3 regions of the Streptomyces sp. Ag109_G2-15 genome follow, and region 2 is predicted to be linked to each of the others. Evidence: predicted binding sites of a transcription regulator. Region 2 holds the regulator's gene; each other region holds the start of a gene.

Region 1 (5,368 bases), 1.2 Mb from region 2:
GGTGGCCAGCCAGCGGTCGACTTCTTCCAGCACGGTCTGCGGCTCCTCACTGTCGTGATCACAGGGGGTGACCGTGTGATCCATCTCGCGGTTCGGACGACTATCTCAACTGTCCTGGCCTTCGGTTACAGTCTTGAACAACGCCGGTGACCATCGCATGTCCGGGTCAACGAGCGTTGACAACCACATACAGCTCATCCAGAGGGGCAGAGGGAAACGGCCCGATGAAGCCCCGGCAACCCTCCAGTCGGTTCTCGTTCTCCAGCGAGGCTCCCGGCTAGGGAAGGTGCCAAATCCGTCTCACGGCGAGATGCGTCGTGAGGAAGATGAGGAGAAAGGGCCTCGCCTCCATGGCTGTGCAGACAGTTGCAAGCACCAGCAATCCCACCGTAGACCTCGGCCCCGCCGCAGCGCTGAGCTGTCGCGAGTGCGGTCACCAGGTGCCCCTCGGGCCGGTGTTCGCCTGCGAGGAGTGTTTCGGCCCGCTGGAGATCGCCTACGACTTCTCCGCCTACGACACCGAAGAGCTGCGCAAGCGGATCGAGGCCGGCCCCGCGAACATCTGGCGGTACGCGCCGCTGCTGCCCGTCCCCGCCGACGTGGCCGACAAGCCCAACATCAACCCCGGCTGGACCAAGCTCGTCAAGGCCGACAACCTGGCCCGCGAGCTGGGCGTCACCGGCGGGCTGTACGTGAAGGACGACTCCGGCAACCCGACGCACTCCTTCAAGGACCGCGTCGTCGCCCAGGCCCTGGAGGCCGCCCGCGCCTTCGGTTTCACCACCCTCTCCTGCTCCTCCACCGGCAACCTCGCCGGTGCCGTCGGCGCCGCCGCCGCCCGCGCCGGCTTCCGCTCCTGTGTGTTCATCCCGCACGACCTGGAGCAGGGCAAGGTCGTCATGGCCGCGGTCTACGGCGGCGAGCTGGTCGGCATCGAGGGCAACTACGACGACGTGAACCGGTTCTGCTCCGAGCTGATCGGTGACCCGGCCGGCGAGGGCTGGGGCTTCGTCAACGTCAACCTGCGGCCGTACTACGCGGAGGGCTCCAAGACCCTGGCGTACGAGATCTGCGAGCAGCTCGGCTGGCGGCTCCCGGACCAGATCGTGGTCCCGATCGCCTCCGGCTCCCAGCTCACGAAGATCGACAAGGGCCTGCAGGAGCTGATCAAGCTCGGGCTCGTCGAGGACAAGCCGTACAAGATCTTCGGTGCCCAGGCCGAGGGCTGCTCGCCGGTGTCCACCGCCTTCAAGGCCGGCCACGACGTGGTCCGCCCGCAGAAGCCGAACACCATCGCCAAGTCGCTGGCGATCGGCAACCCGGCCGACGGCCCGTACGTCCTGGACATCGCCCGTCGCACCGGTGGTGCGGTGGAGGACGTGACCGACGAGCAGGTCGTCGACGCGATCAAGCTGCTGGCCCGCACCGAGGGCATCTTCGCGGAGACCGCCGGTGGCGTGACGGTCGGCGTGACGAAGAAGCTGATCGAGAGCGGTGTGCTGGACCCGTCGCTCACCACGGTCGTTCTCAACACGGGTGACGGCCTGAAGACCCTCGACGCGGTGGCCGGTACGGGGCTCACCGCCACCATCCGCCCGACCCTGGACTCCTTCCGAGAGGCTGGCCTCGCATGAGCGTGACCGTTCGCATCCCCACCATCCTGCGCACCTACACCGGGGGCCAGGCCGAGGTCGCCGCTGAGGGGGCGACCCTCGCCGAGGTCATCGGGGACCTGGAGAAGAACCACACGGGCATCGCGGCCCGCGTTCTCGACGACCAGGGCAAGCTGCGCCGTTTCGTCAACGTGTACGTCAATGACGACGACGTCCGCTTCGAGCAGGGTCTGGAGACCGCGACCCCGGACGGTGCCGGTGTCTCCATCATTCCGGCCGTCGCCGGCGGCTGACCGAATGACACATCATTACCGTCGGTAACCCCGGTTACCGATTGTTCATCGAATGGCCTCCTCCGTGAGAGAAGCGGAGGGGGCCATTCTGTGTGATTGAGCGCGGTACAGTTGGGGAACGCGTTCCGGACCTGCGGGTCGCAAGCCCCGGAATCATGCACTACGCCCCGGCGAGAAACAGCCAAAGTGCGCGGGTTATATGCCGCTTTTGTGGCTTTTATAGGGCCCGACTTGCCCTGAATTCGGACGAATTCTCGGCAGATTCCGGACCGGTCTCGTCCAGAATTCTCGTCCGATTGACCTGTTGCAGACGGCAGTTGGACAGATACATTCAGCCGCGGTCGACGCGTTCCGGCGCACGCCCCCGACCAATGGGGGGTGAGGTCTGACCCGGGTCCGCGAAGTGTGGATCTGTGCAAGGGCCAGTAATAGGGGAGTTAGGCATGGCTCAGGGCACCGTCAAGTGGTTCAACGCGGAGAAGGGGTACGGCTTCATCGCGGTCGACGGTGGTGCGGATGTTTTCGTCCACTACAGCGCGATCCAGATGGACGGTTACCGCACCCTGGAAGAGGGACAGCGGGTCGACTTCGAGATCTCGCAGGGTCAGAAGGGCCCGCAGGCGGACATGGTCCGTCTGGCGACCAGCTGAAGCACGCGTCGACTGACAGCGACGTTCTTCTGTTCATCTTCGAAGGGCCCGTACCTCCTGGGGTACGGGCCCTTCGTCGTGCCCGCCGCCCCCTGTTCGCGCGCGGCTGAGGCCCCCTCCGGCATGCCCGAGGCGCTTGCACTCGGGGGTGCCGAGTGCTAATCATTGGCGTTAGCACTCTGAAGGTGAGAGTGACAAAGAAGGACCGGGTCGGTGAGGCCCGCAGGCCAGGTGGGGCAAGGAACCACAGGCCGGCGAGCCGTCCGTCGCGGGCGCGGGCGCGGTCCGAAGGAATCACCCCCAGTCCTGGAGGGACCACTTCACATGGCCAAGATCATCGCGTTCGACGAGGAGGCGCGGCGCGGCCTCGAGCGCGGCATGAACCAGCTCGCGGACGCCGTGAAGGTGACGCTCGGCCCCAAGGGCCGCAACGTCGTCCTCGAGAAGAAGTGGGGCGCCCCCACGATCACCAACGACGGTGTCTCCATCGCCAAGGAGATCGAGCTCGAGGACCCGTTCGAGAAGATCGGCGCCGAGCTGGTCAAGGAAGTCGCCAAGAAGACGGACGACGTAGCCGGTGACGGCACGACGACCGCGACCGTCCTGGCCCAGGCCCTGGTCAAGGAAGGCCTCCGCAACGTCGCCGCGGGCGCCAACCCGATGGCTCTGAAGCGCGGTATCGAGAAGGCCGTCGAGGCCGTCTCCGCCGCCCTCCTGGAGCAGGCGAAGGACGTCGAGACCAAGGAGCAGATCGCCTCCACCGCGTCCATCTCCGCCGCCGACACCCAGATCGGCGAGCTGATCGCCGAGGCCATGGACAAGGTCGGCAAGGAAGGCGTCATCACCGTCGAGGAGAGCAACACCTTCGGTCTGGAGCTCGAGCTCACCGAGGGCATGCGCTTCGACAAGGGCTACATCTCCGCCTACTTCGCGACCGACATGGAGCGCATGGAGGCGTCGCTCGAGGACCCGTACATCCTCATCGCCAACTCCAAGATCGGCTCCGTCAAGGACCTGCTCCCGCTCCTCGAGAAGGTCATGCAGTCGGGCAAGCCGCTGCTGATCATCGCCGAGGACGTCGAGGGCGAGGCCCTGTCGACCCTGGTCGTCAACAAGATCCGCGGCACCTTCAAGTCCGTCGCCGTCAAGGCCCCGGGCTTCGGTGACCGCCGCAAGGCCATGCTCGGCGACATCGCCATCCTCACGGGCGGCGAGGTCATCTCCGAGGAGGTCGGCCTCAAGCTGGAGAACGCGACCCTGGACCTCCTGGGCCGCGCCCGCAAGGTCGTCATCACCAAGGACGAGACCACCATCGTCGACGGCGCCGGCTCCTCGGAGCAGGTGGGCGGCCGGGTGAACCAGATCCGCGCCGAGATCGAGAACAGCGACTCGGACTACGACCGCGAGAAGCTGCAGGAGCGCCTGGCGAAGCTCGCCGGCGGTGTCGCGGTCATCAAGGCCGGTGCCGCCACCGAGGTGGAGCTGAAGGAGCGCAAGCACCGCATCGAGGACGCCGTCCGCAACGCGAAGGCCGCCGTCGAGGAGGGCATCGTCGCCGGTGGTGGCGTGGCCCTGCTGCAGGCCTCCAACGTCTTCGAGAAGCTGGACCTCGAGGGTGACGAGGCGACCGGCGCCAACGCCGTGAAGCTCGCGCTGGAGGCCCCGCTGAAGCAGATCGCCGTCAACGGTGGTCTCGAGGGCGGCGTCGTCGTGGAGAAGGTGCGCAACCTGGCCGTCGGCCACGGCCTGAACGCCGCCACGGGTGAGTACGTCGACATGATCGCCGAGGGCATCATCGACCCGGCGAAGGTGACCCGCTCTGCCCTGCAGAACGCCGCCTCCATCGCCGCGCTGTTCCTCACCACCGAGGCCGTCATCGCCGACAAGCCGGAGAAGGCCGCCGCGGCCGCTCCGGGCGGCATGCCGGGCGGTGACATGGACTTCTGATCGACCTCTGGTTGATCGCCTGTCCTTCGGACCGAGGGCGGTACGTCCAGCTTCTGGCTGGGGGTGCCGCCCTTGGGCGTTTCAGTAGGCGTACTTCTTCAGAGGCTCGGTGTCGAGGGTGATGCTCACCGGGGGCGGGAGCTCGATGATTGCTCCCCAGGGGTAGGAGGGGGACTGACGGTAGCGGCCGTCTTTGGGCTCGCTGTACACGACGACTGTGCAGTTGTCACGGTCGACGAGGAGGTAGACAGGAATGTCGGCCTCGGCGTAGCCGATGGGCTTGTCGATGCGGTCGCGCTGGTTGGTGTCACGGTCGCGGGAGGTGATCTCCAGGGCCATCAGGATGCCGTCGGCCTCGGACCATTCGCCGTCCTCGACGAAGTGATCCACGGGTGCGAGTGCTGCATCGGTGCGGGCGCGTCCCTTGCGGTACGCCTCGGCCTTGACCCCGGACTCGGGCGCGAGATCAAGGTCGGGACGGTGGAGCAGAAACTGGCGCACCAGCCACACGTAAATCGACCGGTGCTTGCCGTCCGGCATCGCCTTGACCTCTAGTTTCCCGTTGATGTACTCAAGCCGGACGGTCTCCGGCGCCCGGCGCTCCAGTTCCTCGAAGTCCTCGACGCTGAGCGGGTCCTTGGTGCGGACTCGCCCGTCGGCGAATTCGAGGCGCACGTTCTCCGGGGCCACGCTGGCAAGTTCCTCGAAGTCCTCGATGGGCATCTGCGGGCGTTCGGCGGTGCTGGGGGTCATGGCGTCGCCTCCTCCCCTCCATCGTGCCCCGGCGTTGTGTCGTCGGACCGTAGGAGCGGTCATACGGGTGTCCTCTCTCGTCGCTTCAGGGACATCGCAGCCCGGATCTCGC
Region 2 (5,368 bases):
CCCGCGGCCAGCCGGGGATCCCCAGGGACGACGGCTTCACCGCCTCCCAGATGTCGATGTACGGGTGGCCGACGACCAGCGCGTGTTCGCTCGTCACCGACTCCGCGACGCGCCACTCCTTCGTGCCGGGGACGAGGTGGTCCACGAGCACGCCCAGCCGCGCGTCCGGGCCCGGACCGAACTCCGCCACGATCGCCGGCAGGTCGTCCACGCCCTCCAGGTACTCCACGACCACGCCCTCGATGCGCAGGTCGTCGCCCCAGACCTTCTCGACCAGTTCGGCGTCGTGCCGGCCCTCGACGTAGATGCGGCCGGCGCGGGCCACGCGCGCGCGTGCGCCGGGGACGGCGACCGAGCCGGATGCCGTACGGGTGGGGCGGACAGGGCCCGAGGACGGGCGCACCAGCGTCACCACCCTGCCCTCCAGCAGGAAGCCCCGTGGCTCCAGCGGGAACACCCGGTGCTTGCCGAAGCGGTCCTCCAGGGTCACCGTGCCCGCCTCGCAGCGGATCACCGCGCCGCAGAAGCCGGTGCCGGGCTCCTCGACCACCAGGCCGGGCTCCGCCGGGACCTCCGGAACGGGCTTGGGCTTCTTCCAGGGCGGGGTCAGGTCCGGCGAGTACTGGCGCATTCGGATGACGATAGGAGAAGCCGCCGACCGGCACTCATGACACGCCGAAACGCGCTGCCAGCGCGTCGCGTTGGCGTCGTACGAACGCCGCGTCCACCACCGCTCCGTGACCGGGCACGTACAGCGCGTCCTCGCCGCCGAGGGCGAGCAGCCGGTCGAGGGCGTCGGGCCAGCGGGACGGTACGGCGTCCGGGCCCGCCTGGGGTTCGCCGGATTCCTCGACCAGGTCGCCGCAGAAGACGATCTCCGGGGTGCCGGGGACGAGCACCGCGAGATCGTGGGCCGTGTGGCCGGGGCCCACGTTGGCCAGCAGCGCCTGGCGGCCGTCGCCGAGGTCCAGCGTCCACTCGCCGGAGACCAGGTGGCGGGGAGAGGGGAGGGCGGCGACGGCCTCGTCCGCGTCCGGGGCCGGCAGGCCGTTCCTGACCGCGTCCTGGCGCAGCTCCTCGCGTTCGTACGCGAGCACCGCGTCGATGCCCACCGCCCCGTACGTCTCCGCCCCGGCGAAGGCGGCCGCGCCGAAGACGTGGTCGAAGTGGGGATGGGTGAGCGCGAGATGGGTCACACCGTGCCCCGCCAGCCGCTGCGCCGCCGTCCGCAGCCGCTCGCCCTCGGCCGGGCTCGACCCGGCGTCCACCATCAGCGCCGTACCCGCGCCGAGAACCAGGCCCGCGGTGCAGTCCCAGCCGGGCAGCCGGCACCGGCCCACCCCGGGCGCCAGCCGCTCCCACCCCAGCTCTTCCCAAGTCACCGTCATACCGCGACGCTAGCGGTACAACCCGGTACGGCAGGACCGACCTTGCCCAGTGAGTACCCCACGCCCGTACACTGGGCTGGGGAAGGCTGGCACTCGGACACGCAGAGTGCCAGGCGGGCGATCGGAAGGGCCGAGGGACGACATGCTGGAGGTGCGCGCGAATGCTGAGTGAACGCAGGCTTCAGGTGCTGCGCGCCATCGTCCAGGACTATGTGGGCACCGAGGAGCCGGTGGGCTCGAAGGCGCTCACCGAGCGGCACAACCTCGGTGTCTCCCCGGCGACCGTGCGCAACGACATGGCGGCCCTGGAGGACGAGGGGTTCATCGCCCAGCCGCACACCAGTGCCGGGCGCATCCCGACCGACAAGGGCTACCGGCTGTTCGTGGACAAGCTCGCGGGCGTCAAGCCGATGAGCGCGCCCGAGCGCCGGGCGATCCAGAACTTCCTGGAGGGCGCCGTCGACCTCGACGACGTCGTGGCCCGCACGGTCCGGCTGCTCGCGCAGCTGACCCGGCAGGTCGCCGTCGTGCAGTACCCGTCCCTGACCCGGTCCACCGTGCGGCACGTGGAGCTGCTCTCGCTCGCCCCCGCGCGCGTGATGCTCGTGCTGATCACGGACACCGGCCGGGTCGAGCAGCGGATGGTCGACTGCCCGGCTCCCTTCGGCGAGGCGTCCCTGGCGGACCTCAGGGCCCGGCTGAACAGCCGGGTCGCGGGCCGCAGGTTCACCGACGTGCCGCGACTGGTCGAGGACCTGCCCGAGGCCTTCGACGTCGAGGACCGCGGTACGGTCTCCGCAGTGCTCTCCACTCTGCTGGAGACACTGGTCGAGGAGAACGAGGAGCGGCTGATGATCGGCGGCACCGCCAATCTCACCCGCTTCGGACATGACTTCCCCCTGGTGATCCGGCCCGTCCTGGAGGCCCTCGAGGAGCAGGTCGTGCTCCTCAAGCTCCTCGGCGAGGCGAAGGATCCGGGCATGACCGTGCGCATCGGGCACGAGAACGCCCATGAAGGACTCAACTCCACCTCCGTCGTGTCGGTCGGCTACGGTTCGGGCGGCGAGGCGGTTGCCAAGCTCGGCGTGGTCGGACCGACCCGCATGGACTACCCGGGAACGATGGGAGCGGTACGCGCAGTGGCACGGTACGTCGGACAGATCCTGGCGGAGTCGTAAGTGGCCACGGACTACTACGCCGTTCTCGGCGTGCGCCGCGACGCGTCGCAGGATGAGATCAAGAAGGCGTTCCGTCGGCTCGCGCGCGAGCTGCACCCGGACGTCAACCCCGATCCGAAGACCCAGGAGCGGTTCAAGGAGATCAACGCCGCTTACGAGGTGTTGTCGGACCCGCAGAAGAAGCAGGTCTACGACCTCGGCGGCGACCCGCTCTCCCAGTCGGGCGGCGCCGGTGCGGGCGGCTTCGGGGCCGGTGGCTTCGGCAACTTCTCCGACATCATGGACGCGTTCTTCGGTACGGCGTCGCAGCGCGGCCCGCGCTCGCGCACCCGGCGCGGCCAGGACGCGATGATCCGCATCGAGGTCGAGCTGGACGAGGCGGCCTTCGGGACGACCAAGGACATCCAGGTCGACACCGCGGTCGTCTGCAACACCTGTAACGGTGAAGGCGCGGCTCCCGGCACGTCCGCCCAGACGTGTGACATGTGCCGCGGCCGCGGTGAGGTCTCGCAGGTGACCCGGTCCTTCCTGGGCCAGGTCATGACCTCCCGCCCCTGCCCCCAGTGCCAGGGCTTCGGCACGGTCGTGCCGACCCCGTGCCCGGAGTGCGCGGGCGACGGGCGCGTACGGTCGCGTCGCACGCTCACGGTCAAGATCCCGGCCGGTGTCGACAACGGCACGCGGATCCAGCTGGCCGGCGAGGGCGAGGTCGGCCCCGGTGGCGGTCCGGCCGGTGACCTGTACGTCGAGATCCACGAGCTGCCGCACCAGACCTTCCAGCGGCGCGGTGACGACCTGCACTGCACGGTCACGATCCCGATGACGGCGGCGGCCCTCGGCACCAAGGTGCCGCTGGAGACCCTGGACGGCATGGAGGAGGTCGACATCCGGCCCGGCACCCAGTCCGGCCAGTCGATCCCGCTGCACAGCCGGGGCGTCACGCATCTGCGCGGCGGCGGCCGGGGTGACCTGATCGTCCACGTCGAGGTCACGACCCCGACCAAGCTCGACCCGGAGCAGGAGCGGCTGCTGCGCGAGCTGGCGAAGCTGCGGGGCGAGGAGCGGCCGCAGGGGCAGTTCCAGCCGGGTCAGCAGGGGTTGTTCTCGCGACTGAAGGATGCTTTCAACGGTCGCTGACGCGAGCTGCGGGGTCGGCCGGGGGTCCGGGGGTTGGCCCCCGGGCAGGCACAGTCAGCCGGGTCAGCAGGGGTTGTTCTCGCGACTGAAGGATGCTTTCAACGGGCGCTGAGCCATCGTCTACGGGGTGCTTCGGCACCCCGTATGCCGGTGGCCTATGCCGTGGGAAGCCCGGATTCGGACTTGTTCGGAGGACGTGACAACATGCCGTCATGTCCTCCGCACTGACCGATCTCTTCCCCCACCCGATCGTGCAGGCCCCCATGGCGGGCGGTGTCTCCGTCCCGCAGCTCGCCGCCGCCGTGTCCGAGGCGGGCGGTCTCGGGTTCCTCGCCGCCGGATACAAGACCGCCGACGGCATGTACCAGGAGATCAAGCAGCTGCGGGGGCTCACGAGCCGGCCCTTCGGTGTGAACCTCTTCATGCCCCAGCCCGAGTATGCCGAGTCGGGCGCCGTCGAGGTCTACGCCCACCAGCTGGCCGGTGAGGCCGCCTGGTACGAGACCGAGCTGGGCGACCCCGACAGCGGCCGGGACGACGGCTACGACGCCAAGCTCGCCGTCCTGCTCGACAACCCGGTGGCGGTCGTCTCCTTCCACTTCGGCGTCCCGAGCCGGGACGTCCTCGACTCCCTCCGCCGTGCCGGAACCTTCACCCTGGTCACCGCCACCACCGCCGAGGAGGCCCTCGCGGTCGAGCGGGCCGGGGCGGACGCGGTGATCGCGCAGGGCGTGGAGGCCGGCGGCCACCAGGGCACCCACCGGGACATCCCGGAGAACGACGGCTCCGGCATCGGCCTGCTCTCGCTGATCGCCCAGATCCGGGAGGCCGTGAGCATCCCGGTCGTCGCGGCCGGCGGCGTCATGCGCGGCAGCCAGATCGCCGCCGTCCTCGCGGCGGGCGCGAGCGCGGCCCAGCTGGGCACCGCGTTCCTCGCCACCCCCGAGTCCGGCGCCAACGCCCGGCACAAGCAGGCGCTGACCAACCCCCTGTTCGCCCGCACCGAGCTGACCCGCGCCTTCTCCGGCCGCCCGGCGCGCGGACTGGTCAACCGCTTCCTGCGCGAGCACGGCCCGTACGCTCCCGCCGCCTACCCCGAGATCCACCACCTGACCTCGCCGCTGCGCAAGGCCGCCGCCAAGGCCGGGGACGCGCAGGGCATGGCGCTGTGGGCGGGCCAGGGGCACCGGATGGCCCGCGAGCTGCCGGCCGGGGAGCTGGTGGAGGTCCTCGTCGGCGAACTCGACGCGGCCAGGACAGCGTTGTCGGCCAAGGGTGACCTCCGATGACCGCGCCGGTGTTCGTCGTCGACTCCCTGGAGGGCGTGGGCCCCGGATCGATCATCGACGTGACGGGCCCCGAGGGGCGGCACGCGGTCTCCGTACGACGGTTGCAGCCCGGCGAGGACGTGGTGGTCACCGACGGGAAGGGCCGGGGCGCGGCCGGGGTCGTCCTCAGCGCGTCGGGGAAGGACCACCTGGTCGTCGAGCCCTTCGCGTTCCCGGTGGAACCCGAGCCCAGCCCCCGTATCACCGTCGTCCAGGCCCTTCCCAAGGGCGACCGCGGCGAACTGGCCGTGGAGACGATGACCGAGACCGGGGTCGACGCGATCGTGCCCTGGTCGGCCGCCCGTTGCATCACCCAGTGGAAGGGCGACCGGGGCCT
Region 3 (5,368 bases), 2.6 Mb from region 2:
CGCCGGGTCCACGAACACGGCGTCGTAGCCCGCCGTGTCCACCTCCGTGACGTCCGCCTCCCGCACCTCGATCAGCCCCGCGAGCCCCAGCGCCTCGGCGTTCGCCCGGGCCGCGGCCGCCGTCAGCGGATCCCGGTCCACGGCCAGCACCCGGATCCCGGCCCGGGCCAGCGCGATCGCGTCGCCGCCGATCCCGCAGCACAGGTCGGCGACCGAGGTCACGCCCAGCTCCCGCATACGGCCCGCCCGGTACGCCGCCACGCTCGCCCGGGTCGACTGCTCGACCCCGTTCGGCGTGAAGTACATCCGCCGCGCGTCCTCGGCCCCGAACTTCGCCACCGCCCGCTGCCGCAGCCGGGCCTGCCCCAGCGCCGCCGACACCAGTTCGGCGGGGTGCTCGCGGCGCAGCCGGGTGGCGACGGCCAGCTCCTGTGCGGGGTCGGTGTCGCGCACCTCGTCGAGGAGGGCGCGGCCTTCGGGGGTGAGGAGAAGGGCGAGGTCGTTCACCGGGTCATTGTGGGCCAGTCGGTGGATGGTGCGCCTCCGGCGGCGGTGTCGGACCGGGTTCGGGGCCCCGGGGCTGGAAGGATCCGACGCCATGCGAGTAGTAGTACAAAATGACAAAAGTCGGGCACGGCTTCCGAAGCTCGCCCTCCGCTGCGCGGTAGCCGCGCTGGCCTCCACCGCCCTTCTCTCCGGCTGTGCCGCCCTCGGCTCGGACTCCGGAGCCCAGGGCGCCCCCGGCCAGGGCGGCCACGGCGGCCACGGCGGGCCGGTGGACCCGCAGGCCCGCCTCGCCGCCGAACACGCCCGCCTGGTCGCCGCCGCCCGGCACTGGAACCTCGACGAGGTCCCGCTGAGACCCCCTGCGCCACCGACCAGGAAGCCGAAGATCACCGCGCGCGACGGCTTCGAGGTGGACGGCCAGGAGGAGGAGAACCTGCCGCCGGTCTTCACCACCGTCCCCACCAGGCAGAAGGTCGTCTTCCTCACCATCGACGACGGCGCCGAGAAGGACCCGGCGTTCCTGCGCATGATGAGCGACCTGAAGATCCCCTACACGGCCTTCCTCAGCAACTACCTGGTCAAGGACGACTACGGCTACTTCCGCCGGATGCAGTCCGAGGGTCACACCCTCAACAACCACACCCTCACCCACCCCTACCTGCCCGGACTGTCCTACGAGGAGCAGAAGGACGAGATCTGCGGCATGCAGGCCGTCATGAAGCGGCAGTTCGGCAAGGCGCCGACCGTCTTCCGCCCGCCCTACGGCAACTACAACGGCGACACCCTGCGCGCCGCCAAGGTCTGCGGGATCAAGTACGCGCCGATCTGGGACGAGGAGGTCTTCGTCGACCACTGGGAGTACCGCGAGGACGACAAGAACCTGCACCCCGGCGACATCGTGCTCACCCACTTCCGCGGCCGCGACGACTGGGACGGCACGATGGTCGACGACATGCGCCGCTTCCTGAACAAGGTCACGCGCGAGGGGTACGCCGTGGCGCGCCTGGAGGACTACCTGTGAGGCGCCGGGGGCGACCGGGGCGCGGTCCGGGAGGGGTACCGGCCGGGCTGGCCGCCGTACTCGCCTCGGCCCTCCTCCTCACCGGCTGCGCCCAGTCGGTCGACCCCATCGAACGCCTCGGCAAACGCGCGGCCCAAGGCGTACGGCAACCGAGCCCGTCCGGCAGCCAGGCCTACCGCCGCTGGGGCCTGGCCGCCCCGCTCGCCGCCCCGCCCCGCCACCTGGCCCGCCTTCCCACGGCCCACCGGGCGGGCGCCTTCCCGCCCCGGGTCGTGGACCACGTCGCCACCACCGACAAGGTCGTCTTCCTCACCTACGACGACGGCGCCGAGCGCGACCCGCGCTTCGTCGACATGGTCCGCGACCTCGGGCTGCCGGTCAGCTTCTTCCTCACCGACAGCGTCGTAGGCCCCGGCTACGGCCACTTCGCCCGCCTGCGCGCCGTCGGCGCCGACATCGAGAACCACACCCTCGACCACCCGGCGATGCCCGGACTGCCGTACGCCGGCCAGCGCGCCGAGATCTGCGGCCAGCAGGACAAACTCAGGTCCCGCTTCGGCATCCGCCCCCGCCTCTTCCGCCCGCCCTACGGCACGTACGACACCACCACCCTGCGCGCGGCCGCCGACTGCGGCATCTCCGCACTCGTCCTGTGGCGCGCCGCCATGACCTCCGACGGCATCGCCTACGCCCACGGAGAGCGCCACCTGCGCCCGGGCGACATCGTCCTGGTCGGCCCCGACGAGGCCACGGGCCCCACCCTCAAGGAACGCACGGCGCGCCTGCTGCGCCGCGTCCAGGCAAGGGGACTGACGGTGGGGCGCCTTGAGGATTACCTGTAACGGTTCTTTTCAGCGCCGTCCGCATCAACCAGCCCGTCCGGCGTTTGAGGACGAGGCCGTTCAGGCCGGTAACCTGCCGACGCGCCGCACGGCATTGGCACTCCGCTTGACCGAGTGCTAATCGCGGTCATAGTCTCGGCTCTGGCACTCGGCAGATGAGAGTGCCAACAAACGCGACGGGCAGGTCCGGCACCCGCGACGACGGATCGACCTGGTCGCCACCTCAGACAGTTAACCCCGTGAGATCTCCGAAGGGGGAGGTCGGATCGTGACGACCGCCAGCTCCAAGGTTGCCATCAAGCCGCTCGAGGACCGCATCGTGGTCCAGCCGCTGGACGCCGAGCAGACCACGGCCTCTGGCCTGGTCATCCCGGACACCGCCAAGGAGAAGCCCCAGGAGGGCGTCGTCCTGGCCGTGGGCCCGGGCCGCTTCGAGAACGGCGAGCGCCTTCCGCTCGACGTCAAGACCGGCGACATCGTGCTGTACAGCAAGTACGGCGGCACCGAGGTGAAGTACAACGGCGAGGAGTACCTCGTCCTCTCGGCTCGCGACGTCCTCGCGATCATCGAGAAGTAATCACCTCGAGCACTCAGTTGCTTCCAGCTGCGCCCCTGGCCCCCGCGACCACCTAAGAAGCCGGGCGCCAGGGCGCAGTTCTTTTTTCACCCACAGATTTCCGAGAGGGCTCCCGCTGTCATGGCGAAGATCCTGAAGTTCGACGAGGACGCCCGTCGCGCCCTCGAGCGCGGCGTCAACAAGCTGGCCGACACGGTGAAGGTGACGATCGGCCCCAAGGGTCGCAACGTCGTCATCGACAAGAAGTTCGGCGCCCCCACCATCACCAACGACGGTGTCACGATCGCCCGTGAGATCGAGGTCGAGGACCCGTACGAGAACCTCGGCGCCCAGCTGGTGAAGGAGGTGGCGACCAAGACCAACGACATCGCTGGTGACGGCACCACCACCGCCACCGTGCTCGCCCAGGCGCTGGTTCGCGAGGGCCTGAAGAACGTCGCCGCCGGCGCCTCCCCGGCCTCCCTGAAGAAGGGCATCGACGCGGCCGTCGCCGCCGTCTCCGAGGACCTCCTCGCCTCGGCCCGCCCGATCGAGGAGAAGTCCGACATCGCCGCCGTCGCCGCGCTGTCCGCCCAGGACCAGCAGGTCGGCGAGCTGATCGCCGAGGCGATGGACAAGGTCGGCAAGGACGGTGTCATCACCGTCGAGGAGTCCAACACCTTCGGTCTGGAGCTGGACTTCACCGAGGGCATGGCCTTCGACAAGGGCTACCTGTCGCCGTACTTCGTGACGGACCAGGAGCGCATGGAGGCCGTCCTGGAGGACCCCTACATCCTCATCAACCAGGGCAAGATCTCCTCCATCCAGGACCTGCTGCCGCTGCTGGAGAAGGTCATCCAGTCGGGTGCCTCCAAGCCGCTGCTGATCATCGCCGAGGACCTCGAGGGCGAGGCCCTGTCGACCCTGGTCGTCAACAAGATCCGTGGCACCTTCAACGCCGTCGCGGTGAAGGCCCCCGGCTTCGGCGACCGCCGCAAGGCGATGCTGCAGGACATGGCCGTCCTCACCGGCGCCACCGTCATCTCCGAGGAGGTCGGCCTCAAGCTCGATCAGGCCGGCCTGGACGTGCTGGGCTCCGCCCGCCGCGTGACGGTCACCAAGGACGACACGACCATCGTCGACGGCGCCGGCAACTCCGAGGACGTCGTGGGCCGCGTCAACCAGATCAAGGCCGAGATCGAGAACACCGACTCCGACTGGGACCGCGAGAAGCTCCAGGAGCGCCTCGCGAAGCTGGCCGGCGGCGTGTGCGTCATCAAGGTCGGCGCCGCCACCGAGGTGGAGCTGAAGGAGAAGAAGCACCGTCTGGAGGACGCCATCTCCGCGACCCGCGCCGCGGTCGAGGAGGGCATCGTCTCCGGTGGTGGCTCCGCGCTGGTCCACGCCGTCAAGGTCCTGGAGGGCAACCTCGGCAAGACCGGCGACGAGGCCACGGGTGTCTCGGTCGTCCGCCGCGCCGCCGTCGAGCCGCTGCGCTGGATCGCCGAGAACGCCGGCCTCGAGGGCTACGTCATCGTCTCCAAGGTGGCCGAGCTGGAGAAGGGCAACGGCTACAACGCCGCCACCGGCGAGTACGGCGACCTGGTCAAGGCCGGCGTCATCGACCCGGTCAAGGTCACCCGCTCCGCCCTGGAGAACGCCGCCTCCATCGCCTCCCTGCTGCTCACGACCGAGACCCTGGTCGTCGAGAAGAAGGAAGAGGAGCCGGCCGAGGCGGGCCACGGCCACGGTCACGGCCACTCCCACTGAGGCACCTCAGCACTGAGGCCCGGCACCCCCTCGGGGTGCCGGGCCTTCGCGTTTCCTCCTAGGTCTCCAGCGCGTCCAGCGCGCCCAACTGCCCCAGCAGCCCGAGCCGGTCGTACTGCCACCAGCCCTCGAGGATCTTGCCGTCGCGGTCGAACCGGAAGACGGTCGTCCCGGTCATCGACACCTGGCGGCCGGTGTTGGGCAGGCCCATGAACTCGTCCTTCTGGATGCCGTTCCAGCTCCAGCGGGTGCAGACCCGGTCCACCTGGGTGATCTGGTCCTCGATGGTGAACGTGAAGTCGAAGGCGCGCCGCCACATCTCGATCTCACGCCGCATGTTGTCCAGCCCGAGCGTGTCCTGCTCGTTGGCCGGATCGTGGTCGTGGTAGTGCTCCGCGATCAGGTCGTTCAGCGCGGGCAACGGCCCCTGGAGCGCGACGGTGTCGAAGAACCGGCGCGCCTGGGCCGCGTACAACGGCTCGTCGCGCACCACGTCCAGGTCCGTGAACGTCGGCATCTCGTCGCACAGGGCGACCAGCTCCCGGTAGATCCGGTCGGTCTCCGGCAGGTTCGAGTTCCGCATCGCCTCCTCGTACGACGGGAACTCCACGATCTCGATGACGTGCGACGCGTCCGATCGGTCCTTGCCGACCACCGCGTGCGTCGCGGTCC

Evidence for each region. The regulator HrcA, encoded in region 2, represses chaperone genes, less so after heat shock. The targets are predictions, from matches to a motif close to TTNGCACTCNGNNNNNCNGAGTGCNAA.
Region 1: groL (chaperonin GroEL) is a predicted target of HrcA. The motif match lies at 2,692-2,718, and genes of this name have one in related genera.
Region 3: groES (co-chaperone GroES) is a predicted target of HrcA. The motif match lies at 2,465-2,491, and genes of this name have one in related genera.

The regions. Positions count from the first base shown of each region.
Region 1 covers NZ_OCNI01000001.1:3,455,786-3,461,153, forward strand. Annotated here, with positions in the region: gene CRP49_RS15560 (glucosyl-3-phosphoglycerate synthase) at 1-33, opposite strand, end outside; SAM riboswitch class I at 192-333, shown strand; gene thrC (threonine synthase) at 351-1,634, shown strand; gene CRP49_RS15570 (MoaD/ThiS family protein) at 1,631-1,906, shown strand; gene CRP49_RS15575 (cold-shock protein) at 2,350-2,556, shown strand; gene groL (chaperonin GroEL) at 2,881-4,503, shown strand; gene CRP49_RS15585 (Uma2 family endonuclease) at 4,585-5,256, opposite strand; gene CRP49_RS15590 (hypothetical protein) at 5,316-5,368, opposite strand, start outside.
Region 2 covers NZ_OCNI01000001.1:4,644,195-4,649,562, forward strand. Annotated here, with positions in the region: gene CRP49_RS20795 (DUF3097 domain-containing protein) at 1-631, opposite strand, end outside; gene CRP49_RS20800 (MBL fold metallo-hydrolase) at 666-1,388, opposite strand; gene hrcA (heat-inducible transcriptional repressor HrcA) at 1,550-2,566, shown strand; gene dnaJ (molecular chaperone DnaJ) at 2,567-3,703, shown strand; gene CRP49_RS20815 (nitronate monooxygenase) at 3,916-4,992, shown strand; gene CRP49_RS20820 (16S rRNA (uracil(1498)-N(3))-methyltransferase) at 4,989-5,368, shown strand, end outside.
Region 3 covers NZ_OCNI01000001.1:2,036,779-2,042,146, reverse strand. Annotated here, with positions in the region: gene CRP49_RS08725 (methyltransferase domain-containing protein) at 1-507, opposite strand, end outside; gene CRP49_RS08720 (polysaccharide deacetylase family protein) at 599-1,528, shown strand; gene CRP49_RS08715 (polysaccharide deacetylase family protein) at 1,525-2,370, shown strand; gene groES (co-chaperone GroES) at 2,639-2,947, shown strand; gene groL (chaperonin GroEL) at 3,068-4,696, shown strand; gene CRP49_RS08700 (ester cyclase) at 4,755-5,368, opposite strand, start outside.